3 regions of the Viridibacillus sp. FSL E2-0187 genome follow, and region 2 is predicted to be linked to each of the others. Evidence: predicted binding sites of a transcription regulator. Region 2 holds the regulator's gene; each other region holds the start of a gene.
What was found. Region 2 encodes LexA, which represses DNA repair genes until DNA is damaged. Its sites were predicted from a motif close to CGAACATATGTTCG; they were not measured.
Positions count from the first base shown of each region.

Region 1: the regulator LexA is predicted to act here: its motif matches at 1,602-1,615, upstream of MHH85_RS05230 (DNA polymerase IV).
Region 3: the regulator LexA is predicted to act here: its motif matches at 3,195-3,208, upstream of MHH85_RS09420 (rRNA methyltransferase).

Region 1 is NZ_JBBOVG010000001.1:1,068,734-1,074,894, reverse strand. It holds gene MHH85_RS05235 (hypothetical protein) at 1-277, opposite strand, end outside; gene MHH85_RS05230 (DNA polymerase IV) at 303-1,553, opposite strand; gene MHH85_RS05225 (chemotaxis protein CheW) at 1,721-2,206, opposite strand; gene MHH85_RS05220 (M20/M25/M40 family metallo-hydrolase) at 2,235-3,353, opposite strand; gene MHH85_RS05215 (GNAT family N-acetyltransferase) at 3,677-4,186, shown strand; gene MHH85_RS05210 (acyl-CoA carboxylase subunit beta) at 4,547-6,094, opposite strand; gene mce (methylmalonyl-CoA epimerase) at 6,101-6,161, opposite strand, start outside.
Region 2 is NZ_JBBOVG010000001.1:2,940,520-2,946,680, reverse strand. It holds gene MHH85_RS14455 (DUF7010 family protein) at 138-683, opposite strand; gene MHH85_RS14450 (hypothetical protein) at 1,003-1,161, shown strand; gene lexA (transcriptional repressor LexA) at 1,737-2,357, opposite strand; gene yneA (cell division suppressor protein YneA) at 2,524-2,838, shown strand; gene MHH85_RS14435 (YneB family resolvase-like protein) at 2,835-3,491, shown strand; gene MHH85_RS14430 (DUF896 domain-containing protein) at 3,558-3,794, shown strand; gene tkt (transketolase) at 3,888-5,888, shown strand; gene sirA (sporulation inhibitor of replication protein SirA) at 6,033-6,161, shown strand, end outside.
Region 3 is NZ_JBBOVG010000001.1:1,944,663-1,950,823, reverse strand. It holds gene MHH85_RS09440 (ABC transporter ATP-binding protein) at 1-122, shown strand, start outside; gene MHH85_RS09435 (ABC transporter substrate-binding protein) at 143-1,246, shown strand; gene MHH85_RS09430 (NUDIX hydrolase) at 1,424-1,846, opposite strand; gene MHH85_RS09425 (class I SAM-dependent methyltransferase) at 2,235-2,978, shown strand; gene MHH85_RS09420 (rRNA methyltransferase) at 3,265-3,636, shown strand; gene MHH85_RS09415 (hypothetical protein) at 4,673-5,179, opposite strand; gene MHH85_RS09410 (LCP family glycopolymer transferase) at 5,404-6,161, opposite strand, start outside.

The sequences.
Region 1 (6,161 bases), 1.9 Mb from region 2:
TGCTCCCATGTGTAATATTATTCTTAATATGTAACTCTGTAGCTCTGTCTTTTTCCATTTGTATCAACAGTTCAGCAACATGATTTTTGCCTTGGATTTGCTTATTACCAACGATATCCCAAATTACATCATCCTTCAAATGCTCAAGAATAAAAATTTGATCGTTTTTCGCAAAAGCAATAGCCAGTTCTTGAAGTAACTTCTTTTTAGGTGCATTTCCACAATCATCAGAACAGACTACTTTTAAACTTCCATACTCTAGATTTTTCTTATCCATAATGCTCCCCCAAAAGATTTTTTCATTAATCCTTATGATCTTCCAAAAAGTCTTTGCTAAAACTCGTTTGTGATTCATAATTAGGCTTTTTCTTTTCTTTCATACCTTTAGAAATGATTTCTTTACCGAATTTCTTTTGGAGCTGCTCGACTACTTGTATAATTGGTTCCTCTTTGGCGTGTTGCTCATAGTTGAAAATGGATAACTGCTCAGCTGTTTCTTTGCGGTCAATCACATTACTCACCGTCACTCCGAGTAATCTAACAGGTTCACCATGCCAATGTTTTTTTGTTAAATCAATTGCTATTTCGAGAATATCTGATTTTTTATAAATGGCATTGGAAAAAGTTTTACTACGACTTGAGTTATGCCAATCAGCATCTCGAATTTGAATGGATACCGTATGGCCAGCTAAATTTTTAGCTGAAAGACGTTTTGCCACTCTTTCACAAAGACCATCGATTGTTTTACGAACTTCATCCCATTCGACTAAATCGATTGGCAAAGTTGTGGAATTACCTACGCTTTTCGTATCATAAATCGAATTTGGGTCGACTTCCCTTTTATCAATACCATTTGCTCTGTCTTTTAATCTTGCACCATTCTTACCTAAGTTACTTTTTAAAAAGGCTTCAGAAGCTTGTGCTAAATCACCGATTGTGTTGATTTTTAGTTCGTTAAGTTTTTTTGCTGTGCTTTCACCAACGCCATGCATTTCAATAACTGGTAACGACCATAAACTATTAGGTAATTCACGCTTTCTTAAAACAGTAATGCCCATAGGCTTTTTCATATCAGAAGCTGTTTTAGCTAAGAACTTATTAGGCGCAATTCCTATAGATGATGGCAAATCCAATTCATTTAAAATCCGTTTTTGGATGCTTTCTGCGAGCTCTATCGCTTCTCGCCCATTTACAAGTTCCGTAACATCAATATAACCTTCATCGATGGATACAGGTTCTACGAGTTCGGTGTATGTTCTAAGTATGTCAAATATCGCTTTTGAAGCAATACGATAGCGTTCAAAATTGGGTGGTAACAAAATAAGCTCAGGACATTTTCGCTTTGCTTCCCACACTGCCATCGTCGTGTAAACCCCTTTTGCACGCGCTTCATACGAACAAGTGACGAGAATGCCTCGTCGCTCCTTTGGGTTACCCGCAATGGCGATTGCTTTGCCTTTAAGTGTTGGATCATGTGCTTGCTCAACAGAGGCATAGAAACAGTTCATATCTATATGGAAAATTATTCTTCCTTTTGGTTTCCGCTCCGCCATCACACATCTCTCCTGCTTCTTTTCTTATAAATATTATAGCAAAAATAACGAACAAATGTTGGTGTTTCTATCTTGATAAGATCTAGTGGCACCTTCTATCTATCTTTAATATCAACATAAAAAAGCATCCTCAGTCTTCGACTAAGGATGCCTTATCTCAAGACGAACTAAGCTTTTGCTGCTTTTTCGTCTTCTTTTAATTTTTGCATATAGGCTTTGAGTTCTTTAATTCCTTCAAGCGAGTCAACTAATACTGAAGGTGAAACGATTGTAATCATTCGTTCTTCTAAGTTGGCAACTGCTGTGAAATATTTTGTTTTGGAATAATTCACTAGACCTATTTGCTGCAAATGTTCAGCTGGAATATCGAGAATTTCTTTTGCTTCGACAACAAGTAGACCAAATAGGAAATCGCCTGTTTGTAAAACAACTATTCGCACTTGATCTCCCGCTGCTTGACCTCTGTATAAGATTTGCTCGAAATCTAATATCGGCATTAATTCTCCGCGCATTCTCATTAAACCTGTTACATAGCTTGGTAAGTGTGGAATGGGATTAACATGTTCCATTTTCTCGATTGATACGACGTGATCGATGGGAACAGCGTATTCTTCTTGACCACAACGGAAAACGACTACTTTACTACTAGACATTGGCTTCTACCTCTTCTTGTAATATGTGTTATTTAATTTCAGCCGCGCATTTTACAATTTCCACTAATAAGTCCGCAAGTTTCTCTAATTCTTCAACTGGAATACGTTCTTTTGTTGTATGAATGTCTTCATATCCGACAGCAAGATTGACTGTAGGGATGCCAAATCCAGCGATCACATTTGCATCACTACCCCCACCACTTGTCAAAATTTCTGGTGTACGACCAATATTACGAACTGCTTCTTGAGCCACTTTCACGACTAAATCGTCTTCAGTGAAACGGAAACCTGGGTACATGCGCTTAATAGTTATTTCGGCTTTACCACCCATTTTTTCAGCAGTTTGTTCGAAAACTTCTTTCATATGAGCTGTTTGTGCCTCTAATTTCGCTTCATTAATTGAACGGGCTTCAGCTAAAATATGCACTTCATCACAAACGATATTCGTTGCTTGTCCCCCTTCAAAGCGACCAATGTTTGCTGTTGTTTCAGCATCTAAACGACCTAATTTCATCGCTGCAATTGATTTCGCTGCAACAGTAATAGCTGAAATTCCTTTCTCAGGTGCAACTCCAGCGTGGGCTGTTTTACCATAGATAACTGCTTCCACTTTCGCTTGGAAAGGTGCTGCAGTTACGATGCCACCCACTTTACAGTCACTATCAACTGCAAAGCCATATTTAGCAAAGATTTTCGATGGGTCTAACTCTTTCGCTCCTGCTAAACCGCTTTCTTCGCCAGCAGTAATAATATACTGAATATCACCATGTGCGATATTTTGTTCTTTTAAGCGTTTTGGTAATTCAAGAAGTGCTGCTATTCCCGCTTTATCATCCGCTCCTAAAATTGTTGTACCATCAGAATGGATGTAGCCATCTTCTTTGATGATTGGTTTAATTCCTTTACCAGGCACTACAGTGTCCATATGCGAGGTAAAATAAATTGGTTGTGCATCTACAGTCCCTCGCAAAGTACAGATTAAGTTACCTGATGCATGTCCATTACGACTTGCTGCATCATCTTCTTCGACTTCAAAGCCTAATGCTTCTAATTTAGTTTTTAATACCGGTGAAATTTTCTCTTCATGGAATGTTTCAGAATCAATTTGTACGAGTTCCAAAAATTCTTCTACGATACGACTTGTCATTATGAAAGAACCCCTTTATAAACTAGATTTTACTAACTTCTTATTCCCTTATTTTAGCATAGAATTTAAGTGAACTCCTGTAATTTACTTAGCTATTCTCTAATAATCAATATAGTTTGATAGATTAAATGGATTAAATTTTCATCCAACTTAGCCCCTACATATATTTTAGCTGCGTGTGAAGTGTAATTTAGTAAATATTAAAACTATTCAATTGAAGGATTTTTGTTGATGTGAGGAGAATTAATTTAAAGTCTGATTGGATCATTTAAATTTACAACTTCTATTACTAATTGTTACTTTGCTACTCGAAAGGAGCACTTATGGATATTAAATTGTTAGTATCATCAGATGCAAAAAGTTATTGGGATTTGAGATTGGATGCATTAAAAAATAATCCTGAAGCTTTTTCTTCAAGTTATGAAGAAGCTATTAAAAGAGAATCTCCTGTTGAGGCTGTAATAAAAAATTTATCGAGCGAAGGAACTTTCACATTTGGGGCTTTCAATGATAAAGAACTAATTGGTGTTGTGACTTTGGTTCAAGAGTCTACTTCAAAACTTCATCATAGGGCTAATATTTTCGCCATGTATGTAAGTTCTAAATTTCGTGGGTTAGGCGTTGGTAAAGCACTCCTTTCGGCGGCAATCGATCATGCAAAGACAATTGAGTCTATAGAAAAAATTAACTTAGAAGTAATAACAACAAATGATACTGCAAGGAATCTTTATATTAATATGGGGTTCAAAACATATGGACTCGAAGAACGGGCACTTAAAATCAAAAATGGATATTATGATTCCGAGTATATGGTGCTTTTCCTTAAAAAATAATTTTCAACTACAACTGATTACTTATGAAATTTATGCCTGGTCAAAAAAGCACCTCCAACTGTTAGTTTTAACTAACGATCGGAGGTGCTTTTCATGAATGTTGGTCTTGACGGTTTTTCTATGCTTGTCTTGTATTAACGCTTGTAGGGGCTATACGGGCTTACTAAGCATTTAGTCGGATTTTCAGCTTCGAACACCAGCTGCTTGGGTCACTTCGGTCTCTCGGACAAAAGCTGAAGTGATGCTTTTGTTTCGAGCCCTCCAGTGCTTGTCGCGGGCCCACACTATGTGGGTCAGATAGCCGTTGCCACAGGATGTGGCGTTCTTTGGCTATCTTCCTCTATACGGGCGTTCTCAGCATTAAAGTGGAATATTCCCATGTTTCTTAGCTGGTCTTGTTTCTTTTTTCGTTTTCATCATATCAAGAGCTTGGATAAGTTTGATACGTGTTTCGCGTGGGTCGATTACATCGTCTACTAAGCCATGAGATGCTGCTACGTATGGATTTGCGAATTTTTCACGGTATTCTTCAATTTTCGCAGCACGTGTTGCCTCTGGATCATCGCTGTTATCAATTTCGCGAGCGAAGATTATGTTCGCTGCTCCATTTGGTCCCATAACAGCAATTTCAGCGTTCGGCCAAGCGTATACCATATCAGCACCGATTGCTTTAGAGTTAAGTGCTACGTATGCACCACCATATGCTTTCCGAAGGATAACTGTAATTTTTGGTACAGTTGCTTCTGAGTATGCATAAAGGATCTTCGCGCCGTGACGGATAATACCACCATGCTCTTGTTTAATACCTGGGAAGAAGCCAGTAACATCTTCAAATGTGATGATTGGAATATTGAATGAGTCACAGAAACGGATGAAACGAGATGCTTTATCTGATGAGTCAATATCAAGCCCGCCAGCCATTACTTTTGGTTGGTTACATACTAGCCCCACAACGTCCCCTTTAATGCGTGCAAGTCCAACCACGACATTTTTCGCAAATTCTTTATGTACTTCCATAAACGAACTTGGATCAACGATTTCTTCAATAACTTTGCGAATATCATATGGACGAGTCGCTTCTACTGGAACTAATTCAATAATATTTTCTAAATAATCATCATTGTCTTGTGGTTCAATACTTGGTGGTTTTTGTTCGTTATTTTGAGGTAGGTAAGCAAGTAAATCACGTACTTGTTGTAAAACCTCTTCTTCAGATGGCCCGCGGAAGTGTGCAGCTCCACTGATTGAGTTATGAACTTTTGAGCCACCTAAATCTTCAGAAGAAATTTTCTCCCCAGTTACTGTTTCGATTACTTTTGGTCCTGTGATGAACATTTGGCTTGTCTTATCTACCATGAATACGAAGTCAGTAATTGCTGGTGAATATACTGCTCCTCCTGCACAAGGTCCCATAATAACTGAGATTTGTGGAATCACACCAGAATAGATCGAGTTTCGGTAGAATATATGACCATATCCATCAAGAGATACAACACCCTCTTGGATACGAGCACCACCAGAATCGTTTAAGCCAACGAAAGGTGTACCATTTTTAGCCGCTAAATCCATAACATTCGCAATTTTCATTGCATGCATTTCCCCAAGTGCACCGCCGAAAACTGTAAAGTCTTGTGAGAACAGGTAGATTGGACGACCGTTTACTTTACCGTAACCTGTAACAACGCCATCTCCAGGTCCTTCTTTTGTATCCATACCAAAGTCTGTAGTTCGATGTTTGACGAAAGGATTAATCTCAACGAAAGTACCTTCGTCTACTAGTAAGTTAATACGTTCACGTGCAGTTAATTTACCTTTTTCATGTTGTTTTACGATGCGGTCATCACCGCCACCTAATTCAATTTCACGTTTCCTATCATATAACTCATTGATTTTATCGAACATATCCATAGATGATTACTCCCCCGACTCACTTTTATCGTATAACTCGTAAAGCACTCCATTAGATGACTTTGGA
Region 2 (6,161 bases):
TTGTTTAACAAGATTAACACTCTTGTGGTAACACGTTTGAAAAGTTACCACATTTATACCACGAAAAAGGTAAGTGCCTAAATTGATACGAGAGCTGTCTATTTCTGTGAAATCTAACTGACGTGCATAATAGGTGATTAAACAAGACTGGCTTTAAGTTCTCTTAGAATTAAAAGAACACCAATTCCATACACAATAGAAATTGCTAAAGGTACAAGTGTGAAAGCTTGATCAACAAGGAAGCTACCTATGAATAGAGCGGAAAGACAGGTGCCTAAAGTAACAAATAAATAAGCTTTGCTTTTATAAATCCACATGTAAGGCAGAAAATGAGATCCTGCAAGTAAACCAATTGTGAAGGGAAGGTATTCAGGGATTTTCATATACACAATTATATATACAGGTATATAAAAAGCTTGGGGAGCTGCAACTATTCCACCTAAAGCACCTAAATGATTGTTAGTAGTATATAAATTAACACCAAGAATTTTACTAATAAGAATTCCAATAGGGAAAATGGCGCCTAAGCCAAATATCCAAATTAAACGTACAGCTTCTATTGGGAAAACTAAGGGCATTAGTGTGAAAATTAAGAATACAATCGCGCCAGACAGCAATATTGGGAATCCTTTTTTTGCTTCAAAAATGATTTCTTTTTGTAATTCATCCAAAGTTTTACTCATAAATACACTCCTTCATAAAATTGGTATAATATTTCTATAATATACCAGTGTTTAACTAGCTTTTCTATAGCTGATTGTTAAACGGAATTGCTTTAGGGATTATCGTTTACCGATGTCACCAATTTGGGGTATTAACCAAGTATACTTCGCTAAGTTAAATCAAAGGTTAGGATATTTACTTTCCACTCTGCCTATTTTTAAATTACTTTGATTCAAATGGATGAGTAAAATCTCTAAAATAAAAAACAATTAAAGGGATATTAGGTAAAATATAGAATATAACAAATGTGGGAAAATAATCATTCGGAGGTTGATATTAATGAAAAAGTCGATGTTATCTATTGCTGCTTTACTAGTCTTGAGTTTATCGTTTGGTGCAAGTGCAAATGCTACACCACCAAGTAATGGATGGGAAGGTGGAGGTGGTAGTGTTAAGCCGCCTAAGTGCAATAATCAAGGTCAATGCCCAATTGCCTAATGACAACGAAACAAGAGCATCCTTCGGGGTGCTTTTTTTGCTTTGACATAAACGAATGCCTAAATGACTAAAACCCCTTATTGGATGGCGTTCGTTTGCATAAGTGTGAAATATATAGAATGTCAAATATGTAAAATACTTCTTAACTTCTATTGCCGTATATTCGTGAAGGCGGTGATGATTGGTTGAGAAGAAATTGAATCCTAAACAATGTGCCTTTGCTAATCAACAAGAGAAGTATTGGAATACCTCACAAGTATCATTCGTGGCGGAAAGTGACCAATACTTGAAAATGTATTAATAGTTAAAATCGTTGAGGCTCTATGTTTCAACGGTTTTTTACTTACCACGATTCAATCTCTCGTGGTAACGCATTTAATTACTACTTAATTTTAACGATTTGTTTTTTGCTTATCTTTTGTAACTAAAATATAAAATAAATCACGATAACGATATATGGGACTGCGTGATATAGATTGTGCGATTATACTAACTATATATTTTGGTTATGTATATAAAAAAAGATTGCAAGAATCAATATTTCACTGATTCCTACAATCCGATATAGTTGTGCCTTATAATACGTTACGATACAAACCAACTACTTTTCCTAAGATGGAAACTTGATCTACAATAATTGGCTCCATAGAAGAGTTTTCTGGCTGTAAGCGGAAATAAGATTCTTCTTTAAAAAATCGTTTTACAGTTGCTTCATTATCCTCTGTCATCGCAACAACAATTTCGCCATTACTCGCGGTTGCTTGTTGTTTCACGATTACATAGTCTCCATCTAATATACCAGCTTCGATCATAGATTCGCCCATAATTTCAAGCATAAAAATTTGATCCTCAGTTGTTCCGTAAGAATCCGGAATTGGGAAGTATTCTTCAATATTCTCAATTGCAGTAATAGGAAGGCCTGCAGTAACTTTACCAACTAGCGGTACATGTACAACACCTTGTTTTGCGATTGTAGAATCTTGCTGATCTAAAATTTCGATTGCACGAGGTTTCGTTGGATCTCGTCGAATCAGCCCTTTGCTCTCAAGTCTAGCAAGATGTCCGTGGACTGTAGAACTTGATGCAAGACCAACTGCTTCACCAATTTCACGGACGGAAGGTGGGTATCCTTTAGTGCGAACTTCCTCTTTGATGAAAGACAATATATCTTCTTGTCTTTTCGATACTTTTTTCAATCCAATCACCTCTTTATCTCATACTATGTAAAAGTTATTAATAGTATAGCATTAGCGAACAAACAGTGCAAACATAAGTTCGAAAAAGCCGTTGACAAAAACAAACGTTCGGTTTATATTGAGAACATACATTCCGAACAGGTATTCGAAAAAGGGGAGAATAAGTGTGAGTTGGTTCAAAAAAAATCAATATATTACATTACTTTTTGGATTTTGCGTAATCTTTACAACAATATTAGTAGTTGTAAATAGTGGGAAAACATCATATAAAGAAATTAAAGTCCATGACGGAGATACTTTAATTTCTCTTGCAGATAGATATAAAGGGAAAATGGCTAACCATGAATGGATAGCAAAAGTTAAAAATGAAAATAATTTAATTGACGATACTATATATGCGGGGCATACTCTAATAGTTCCGGAACATGATAATTTAAAAGTTCCAAATATAGGAGTAGAAGTGGCGAGTGATAAAAGATGAAACAAAAAATAGCTATTCTCTATTGCCGTGTAAGTACTGAAAAAGATACACAAGATACTTCGCTTGAAAGGCAAGAGATTGAGTTAAGGGAATTTGCAACAAGTAAAGGATATGAAGTTGCACAAGTCTTTACAGATCGACATAGTGGATATGATATTGATCGGGAAGGTTTACTTGATTTACTTGAGTGTGTGAAGGAATATGAACAACCAGCACTATTTGTTCAAGATGAGACGCGCTTAGGGCGTGGTAATGGCCGAATGGCGGTACTTCATTTATTGCAAAAAACGAATACAGATATTTTTACATTAAGTGATGCAGGTCAAGTTCGGCTAAATGAAATGGACGCTATGTTGCTAGAAATTCTAGCGATAGTAGAAGAATATCAACGTAAATTACATAACGCGAAAATCCGTAGAGGGATGAGGAGAGCTGTACAGAACGGGTATAGGCCAGAAAAGAATTTAAAAGATCGAGGAAATCCTGAGGGACGAGATCGCATAGATGTTCCGATTGAACAAATTATTCAACTTAGACAAAAGGGTATGACATTTGAAGAAATAACAGACACTTTGAGAGGATTGGGATTCCAAGTTAGTAAAGCGACAATTCATCGAAGATTTATGGAATTTAAAGAGAAAAATAAAGACTAAAAGCTTGCGCTTGCGGTCTTTTTTGCATACCTTTGTATTAAGGTCTGTATGAAAGGTGAGAAATAAATGTTATCAAAAGAAAAATTACAACGTATAAGTGTACTTTCGAAAAAATCAAAGTCACAAGGTTTAACTGTAGAAGAAGCAAAAGAACAAACAACACTTCGTAAGGAGTACTTAGACACATTCCGATCTTCAATGCGTGAGACGATTGAAAATGTTCGTGTTTTCGATCCAGAGGGAAATGAAGTAACGCCTGAGAAGCTACGTCAAAAACAAAATAAGAATAATCGGTTAAATTAAACACATATTTATAGAGAAAACATTGTTTTATATTAGATTTTTGACTAAAATATATTAGTACACTATTTAGCTTAAGAAAGGATGTCTATTAAAATGACTCAACAAGCAGATCAGCTTGCAATTAACACAATTCGAACTTTGTCAATTGATGCTATTGAAAAGGCTAACTCAGGTCACCCAGGATTACCAATGGGGGCTGCTCCAATGGCTTATACTCTTTGGACAAAACAACTTCGTCACAATCCTTCAAACCCTAAATGGTTTAACCGCGATCGCTTTATTTTATCAGCAGGTCATGGCTCGATGCTTTTGTATAGCCTATTACACTTAGGTGGATATGATTTACCAATGGAAGAAATCAAAAACTTCCGTCAATGGGATTCAAAAACACCTGGTCACCCAGAATATGGTCATACAGCAGGAGTTGAAGCAACAACTGGACCATTAGGACAAGGTATTGCAATGGCTGTTGGTATGGCAATGGCGGAAAGTCACCTTGCAGGCGTTTATAACAAGCCTGAACATAAAGTAGTAGATCATTATACATTTGCACTTTGTGGTGATGGGGATTTGATGGAAGGTGTTGCTGCTGAGGCAATTTCTTTAGCGGGTCACTTACAACTTGAAAAACTGATAGTGCTATATGATAGCAATGATATTTCTTTAGATGGCGATTTAAATAAATCATTCTCTGAAAACATTCAAAAACGTTTTGGATCATATAACTGGAACTACATTCGTGTAGATGATGGTAATGATATTGAAGCGATAAATAAGGCCATTGAACAAGCAAAAGCTCATCAAGGCCAACCTACTATTATTGAAGTAAAAACAGTTATTGGCTACGGATCTCCAAACAAATCAGGTAAAGCTGACTCTCACGGTTCTCCACTAGGTGCTGATGAAGTGAAACTTACTAAAGAACACTACTCATGGCCTCATGAACCATTCCATGTACCTGAAGATGTATATGCAACGTTTAAACAAGCGGCTGAAGTTCAAGGAACTCTTGCTGAAGCTACTTGGAATGAACAATTTGAAGCTTATAAAAAAGCATATCCTGCACTTGCAGAACAGTTTGTAAATGCGATGAATGGGGAACTTCCTGAAGATTTCGCATCTGCAGTACCTGTTTATGAAGCTGGTAAATCAATTGCTACACGTTCATCTTCTGGTGAAGTTATCAATGCACTTGCAAAAAACACGCCTTCATTCTTTGGAGGAAGTGCGGATTTAGCTGGATCAAATAAAACATACATGAAAGATGCTGGCGATTTCACAGCAGAAACTCCAGAAGGTCGTAACATTTGGTTTGGTGTTCGAGAATTTGCTATGGGTGCAGCTTTAAATGGTATGGCACTTCATGGTGGTGTAAACGTCTTTGGTGGTACATTCTTCGTCTTCAGTGACTATGTACGTCCAGCAATTCGTCTATCTGCATTAATGGGACTACCTGTAACATATGTATTTACGCATGACAGTATTGCTGTTGGTGAAGATGGTCCAACACATGAACCTGTTGAACATTTAGCTGCATTACGCGCTATGCCAAACCTTTCTGTTATTCGTCCTGCTGATGCAAACGAATCTGCGGAAGCTTGGAAATTAGCTGTATCATCTAAAAACCAACCAACAGTTTTAGTGCTTTCTCGTCAAAACTTACCTGTGTCTGAAAACTCGGCTTCACTTGCTGCTGAGGGTGTAGCTAAAGGTGCTTATGTTGTTTCAAAAGCAACTAAAGAAGTAGCGGATGCACTAATTTTAGCAACTGGCTCAGAAGTTAGCCTTGCTATAGAAGCTCAAAAACAACTAGCAGCTGAAGGTATTGATGTATCAGTTGTTTCTATGCCATCATTCGATCGTTTTGAAGCTCAAGATGCAGCTTATAAAGAAGCAGTATTACCAAAAACAATTACAAAACGTTTAGCAATTGAAATGGGTTCATCATTCGGCTGGCATAAATATACTGGCTTTGAAGGTGATGTTCTAGCAATTGATAAATTTGGTGCAAGTGCGCCAGGTGAAATTGTTATGAACGAATATGGCTTCACTGTAGAAAATGTTGTTGCAAAAGTAAAAGCATTATTTGCTTAAAAAAATAGCGATAATATTGAAAAGTAGAGGATTTTTTCCTCTACTTTTTCTTTTTTGACAAATAAAGTGCTTTATATCGGACGTCAATTGACAAAATGTTCTTGCAATCTTTGCTATACTGTTTACAAGAGGGGAGTGGTAATCTTGCGAATATATTCAATCTTTCATGTGAAAAAGAAACATCAGGCTTTTGTTTATGGTAGAGAACGTTTACTATTCGATTTAATTCAATCCTCAAATACGTATGAGCATGCAATACATCCGACGCAAGAG
Region 3 (6,161 bases), 1.0 Mb from region 2:
TTAAAAATGATTTGCCAAGGCCGAGAAATATAGAGCAAATTAGATCGGACCAAAATACAGCAGGACACTTTGTGGACATTTGGAAGCATCTGCAAGAAGAAGTACAAAAATCTAGAAAGTAATCAGTAAAAGGGGGCATGACATGCGGAAATGGTTCAAGTTAGGTTTATTTATACCATTCCTTATCCTAGCGATGTTCGTTGCAGGGTGTTCGGATAAAGAAACATCAAATAAGGGAACCACAGGGACGAAAGACAATAACGAAGTAAGTAAAGATAATCCATCTGGAGATTTGGCTGCTTTAAGTAAAAAAACGAAAGTTGTTATCGCTGAGGACGGAGCGGCATCAGGAGCAGGTTTTTATATCGCTAAAGAAAAAGGTTACTTCGAGGATTATAATATTGAGGTAGAATTTGCTCAATTTGCGAATAGTGATGACATGTTACCTGCACTTGCAGCGGGTGAAATAGATATTGCAGGAGGAATATCAACAGCCTCTTTCTTTAATGCAATTGCACAGGGGATTGACGTTAAAATTATTGCAGATAAAGGGCATAACGTACCTGGAAAATCCTATTTCTCATTTGTTATCGGTAACCATATGAAAGATAAGATTAAAGATTACTCAGATTTTAAAGGTAAAAAGATTGCAGTCTCTGCAAAAAATGCGATTGATGGCTACATCTATCAAAGAATGCTTGAACATGCAGGGTTAACGGATAAGGATGTTAAATTCACACTAATGAATGACTTCGGTAGCATGCTTGGAGCCCTCCAAAACGGTTCAATAGATGCTGCGCTTAGTATTGAGCCATTAATTGCTCAAGGAATCGATAAAGGCATTCTAGCACGCTTTGGAGATACAACTGACTATGCGCCAGATTCACAAATAGCCTTAGTTTTAGCATCTCCTAAATTTATGAAGGAAGAACAAGACGTTTCACTTCGCTTTATGTTGGCTTATTTAAAAGGTGTCCGTGATTATAATGATGCGTTCATCAAAGGAGAAGGCAAAGACCAAATCATCGACATCATGACAAAACATACAGCATTAAAAGACGCGAAGTTATGGGAAAAAGTATACGTAACTGGTCTTGATCCAGATGGTAAAATGCGTATTGATGACATTCATGCACAATACGATATGTACAAAGCAAATGGGGCAACACAAGGGGAGTTCGACTTCGACAAAGCAATTGACACTTCACTCACAGAAAAAGCCGTCAAAATCCTTGGCGAATATTGATTTATTCGTGTTTGATTTGTTTTAATTGCAACGATTCCCGCCTATGGCGCGAATTTAATGTGTTATGGGCGTCTATATAAATCAAAGTGGCTTTCATCGTAACAAGATGAAAGCCACTTTTTTATTTTTTACGGCCATATATGTCTTTGTCTAAATGTTATTCACCAATAAAGTCACTTAAACAGCTATTAACTTTTCAGCTAACTTTATGTTTTCCTTTAGATAAATTGGTATTTCAGAGTTATGTAAAATCTCCTCTGTCGACATCCAACAAACATCGTCTACTTCATCTAAACACTTAGCATATGCTTCTCCAGACTCGTGATCACATTGAAAAACAATATCTATTACGTTTAATCCTGAATCTGTAACAAAAAAAGAACTATTCACATATTTCAGGTTTGAAACCTCAATACCAACTTCTTCAAAGATTTCTCTTTTTAATGTTTTCTCTAATACATCAGTTGATGTTCCATCTACTTCCACTTTACCACCAACAAGAGAAAGTAAGCCGCCAGCATGTTCTTCCTTTTTGCTGCGACTTATTAAAAGCCATTTTTCATTTTTGTTAATTGCCCCTTCAACATTTACGATAAACATAAACTCCCCCCAAAATTAAGCGTTATATAATATTCTATCTAACTAGAAGCTTATCCTTTAAAGAGTATGAATAAGTTAAAAACTCGATACTCCATGATCTTGCGGTTATCATTCGCTCCGCATATATGTAACGTCGTCAGAGGTAACGAATAAGTACCAATAATTTATAGATAAAAAGAAATCATCTATTCTCTTTGGTCGATTAGATGGTTTCTGTATGTGTAAAGTTAAGACAGTTTCGTAAGTATATAATATTCCCATATTTTAGGTATGCATCTATCTACATATTACCAAAATATAAAATATAAGTCTATTTTTTGTTTATTATGTGAAAATAAAGGTGCGCAAATATAGCATAATGTTATGCCCCAAAATTTGGAGGTTTGTAATGAAACAAAACATCTATGATCACCCTGACTTTTTCAATGGCTATAAGGAGCTTCGGCAATCTAGTTATAATTACAATAACTTACTCGAACAGCCTACGTTGAAGGCAATGTTACCTGAATTAAAGGATACAAAAATTCTTGATATCGGGTGTGGAATGGGGGAATTCGCTAGCTATTGCATACAACAAGGATCAAAACATGTAACAGGAATCGACATCTCTTTAAATATGATTTCAATGGCACGTAAAAATAATCCACATAGATCTATTCAATATATACATGAAGCGATCGAGGATATAAACTTCGCACCTTCAAGTTTTGATATTGTAATTAGTTCACTTGCAGTTCATTATATGGAGGACTTCGAAGCGATAACATCAAAAATTTCAAATGTCTTATGTGAAAACGGTACTTTTCTTTTTTCAATGGAACATCCAATTGTTACTTCAAGAAAAGAGATGGATAACTGGTTTAGTGATGATAAAAGACGACTTCTACATTATGCTATAGACAATTACCAGGAAGAAGGGCAAAGAAGCCAGCATTGGTATATTGATGGTGTTATCAAATATCATCGAACATTTTCAACCATCATTAATACGCTTATCTCAAAGCACTTGCAAATAGAAAAGATAATTGAGCCGATACCTACTAATGAAGCAATTAACCAATTACCTAGCTTGCAAAAAGAACTTCGTCGACCTTCTTTTCTAATCATAAAGGCAAAAAAAATGATTCTTTAATTCTGGCACCCTTTGTACAATCGGAAGCTGCCATCTGAAAAATGCCCTTTTTCAACACGCGGAACAAATGTTCTGGTTGTGTGAAAAGGGCATTTTTCGCATTAAAAAAATGTAATTCAAACTTATATAGTGTAAAAATACAACAATTATACGGTTGTTTATCCATTTTTTTGAATTAATGGCTGTATTGTATTAAGAACATGTATATTGCATATAAGAACATTCGTTTGTATACTAGGGGAAAGGGCACTTTTTATTAAGAATAAGCTAGGAGATGGTGTTTTTTATGTGGAAATTATCAAATGGAAAATTAATTCAAGCAACAGATATAGCCCGAGTTAAATTTCGTACGAATATAAGTGCTGCGGTTTTGGCGAAACTAAAAGTGATGGCTGATGATTATGATACTCATGTCAATTACTTGTTGGAATCAGGTGTACAAGCCGTATTAGATCAAAATACAATCGTCTATGATAAAGCAACTCGTCCAGCAGATCGAGTGCAGTATAAGACAACATACGATGCAGATCTTTTAGAAGCTTTGAAGGGTTTTGCGAAACAGCACCAAGTATATATAAACGATGTTATTGAATATAGCGTACAATACATAGATCTAAATGATGTGAAAAATGCGAGTTACAAACATAGAGTAGAGTGATGGAAATTCACTTTTACTCTAAATCACAGAACGCCCCGAACATAATATACATTATAGGAAGTTAAGTTTCATTTCATAAGTATACTTGAAACAGTGAGATATTTTGAAATTTAAGATGAACTGACGTTTTATTAAAGTTTATTTAAATTAGTCATAGATCCATTTAAACTGTTCAATTATGCATTTGAGGCATTCGATAAAACAATTAACTCATTCATTTAATCATTAGCCTTTTCGTTCACTTTAGCTCAATTAGCAACAATATCCTATAAATTCTTTTTACCAATATGCTCCTTTTTTCTACTGCTTAAGATTTTTCTGAAAGTTTTATCCAACTAATATTTTTTTGAAATTTAGCATGTAATCCCTAAACTAAATTTATTTCTTATAAAGATTTACATTACTTAAAGCAAAAATAATATTCTATAAAATATAACAAACATCTAATTATCTATATCTCTGTACTTTTAAAGCCTGTTAGGATACCCAGAATCATGTTGTATATAAAAACATGACACTTCCCTACCCTTTTAATTAAAGGCCTTTAAAAACGCTCATAACCACTATTTTTTATTCGCTAAATTAATTTGGTCTTTTATCGAATTATTGGATAGTGCAAACATTAACTTTTTCCGAGTATAAGTGACTTTTTACAATAAAAGACGGTGGTTAATTAAACTTTGAGACTTTCATGTGCAAAGTGTTAATAACTTCAACTTCAAACAAGCATAATCCCGTTCTAATTTTAGGACGGGGTTATGCTTAAGTTATTTAATTATTGACATAAAACTTTTCAATCGAACCGATTGTATAAAAAGAGTTGGTGGTAACAGTGAAAGCAATCATAAAGTCATTTATTAAGAAAACCTATTATCTTTGCTAAGTAGACTGTAAAATTTACCAGTGTTTGTATTTCCTGTTTTAGATTTCGTCATTTGAAAATCGATTTTTTATTATCAATACATATACTTCAGTACTCGTTTGAATATTGCCAAGGATAATTGCCAATCTGTAGAAACTCATTAGTATTTCTTTTTTAGGCCAATATAAAACGGATGAATCCTAATATTGCAAAGCAAAACAGTACTATACCTGCTCCAATGCCTGTAATAGCGCTATTGGCTACGTTAAGCTTTTTAGAGAGAAATACGGAGATGATTGAGACTGCGACGAGGAGAGCTGCTAAGAGATATAAACTGGAGTCTTGGAAGATGCTTTTTAACCAGATAAAATGTATGCCGACGATAAAGGCAACCCAAGGAGCCACATAGTCTTTTCTTTTATTTTTAATTAATAAGAAAGCACCGATCCCTGCTACGAAGAATTCAATGTACACGAAGATTAAATAATTCTTAAATGTAGCCGCTTCCGACAATGCGCTTGGTCTATGCCAATTTGTCACGCTTAAATAAATGCCAAGTAAGCCGACTAAAAGCGAAAATGCAGAAGCAATGCCTAGATATTTTCGCCAGTTTTCTTTTGGTTTTTCCTGTGCCCAGCCAAACCAGCTTGATGCAAACACTCCGAAAATCGCCATGTACATTGCGTAGTCTCTAACAAAATCTATGTGAATTCCCCCTCATTTTATACAGTTAAAGAATCTTAAACGTTTTAATTAAAAACGTACTTATTAATTTATACAGTTTTTTAAATGGCGTTATGTCTTTTTTCTAGAGTTACTTATGTATCTTCAGATTTATTTCGTTATAGAACAGAATAAAAAAATCCCGTATTCCACAAAGGATACGGGATTTTAATACATAGGTTCTATTTTAATAAAAGGTGACCCTTTAACGATTGTTTAATTTCACTTAGCTCATTTGCATCAGGGTAATAGTACCATACCCCTGCTTCTTTTCCTCCATTGCCTTTTTCAAATTGAATTTGCTCTATATTTTTATTCAATGATTTATATTGTTTCTGAATATCTAACATTTCTTTCAACGTGAGATTCGTTTTAATATTATCACCTAAATTACCAAGGATATCGTCTATTTTTAATAACGATGATAGGTTTGTTCCTTTATCTAAAACGGCTTGAATGAGTTGCTTTTGTCTAATTTGACGACCAAAGTCACCTCGAGGATCTTCATATCGAATACGAGAGAATATTAGCGCTTCTTTACCATTAAGCTCTATCTCGCCTTTCGGGAAGTGATAGTTTTTGTATGTTAAATCCATATCATTTACAACTGTGACACCATTTAACGTATCAATTATATCTTTAAAGCCTTCCATGTTTACTTTCACATAATAATCAATTGGCATATCTAAAAAGTTTTCGACCGTTGCAATGGCCATCTCTGCTCCGCCACGAGCATAAGCATGATTAATTTTCTCTACTGTTCCATTCCCTACGATCTCAGTTTTTGTGTCACGAGGAATACTTAACATTTTCACCGATTCTTCTTTTGGATTGACTGTCAGCACGATCATTGTATCTGATCTACCTGAATCGTTAGCTCTCTCATCAACACCTAACAATAATACAGAAAAAGGATCTTGTTTTTTAATAGATATATCAT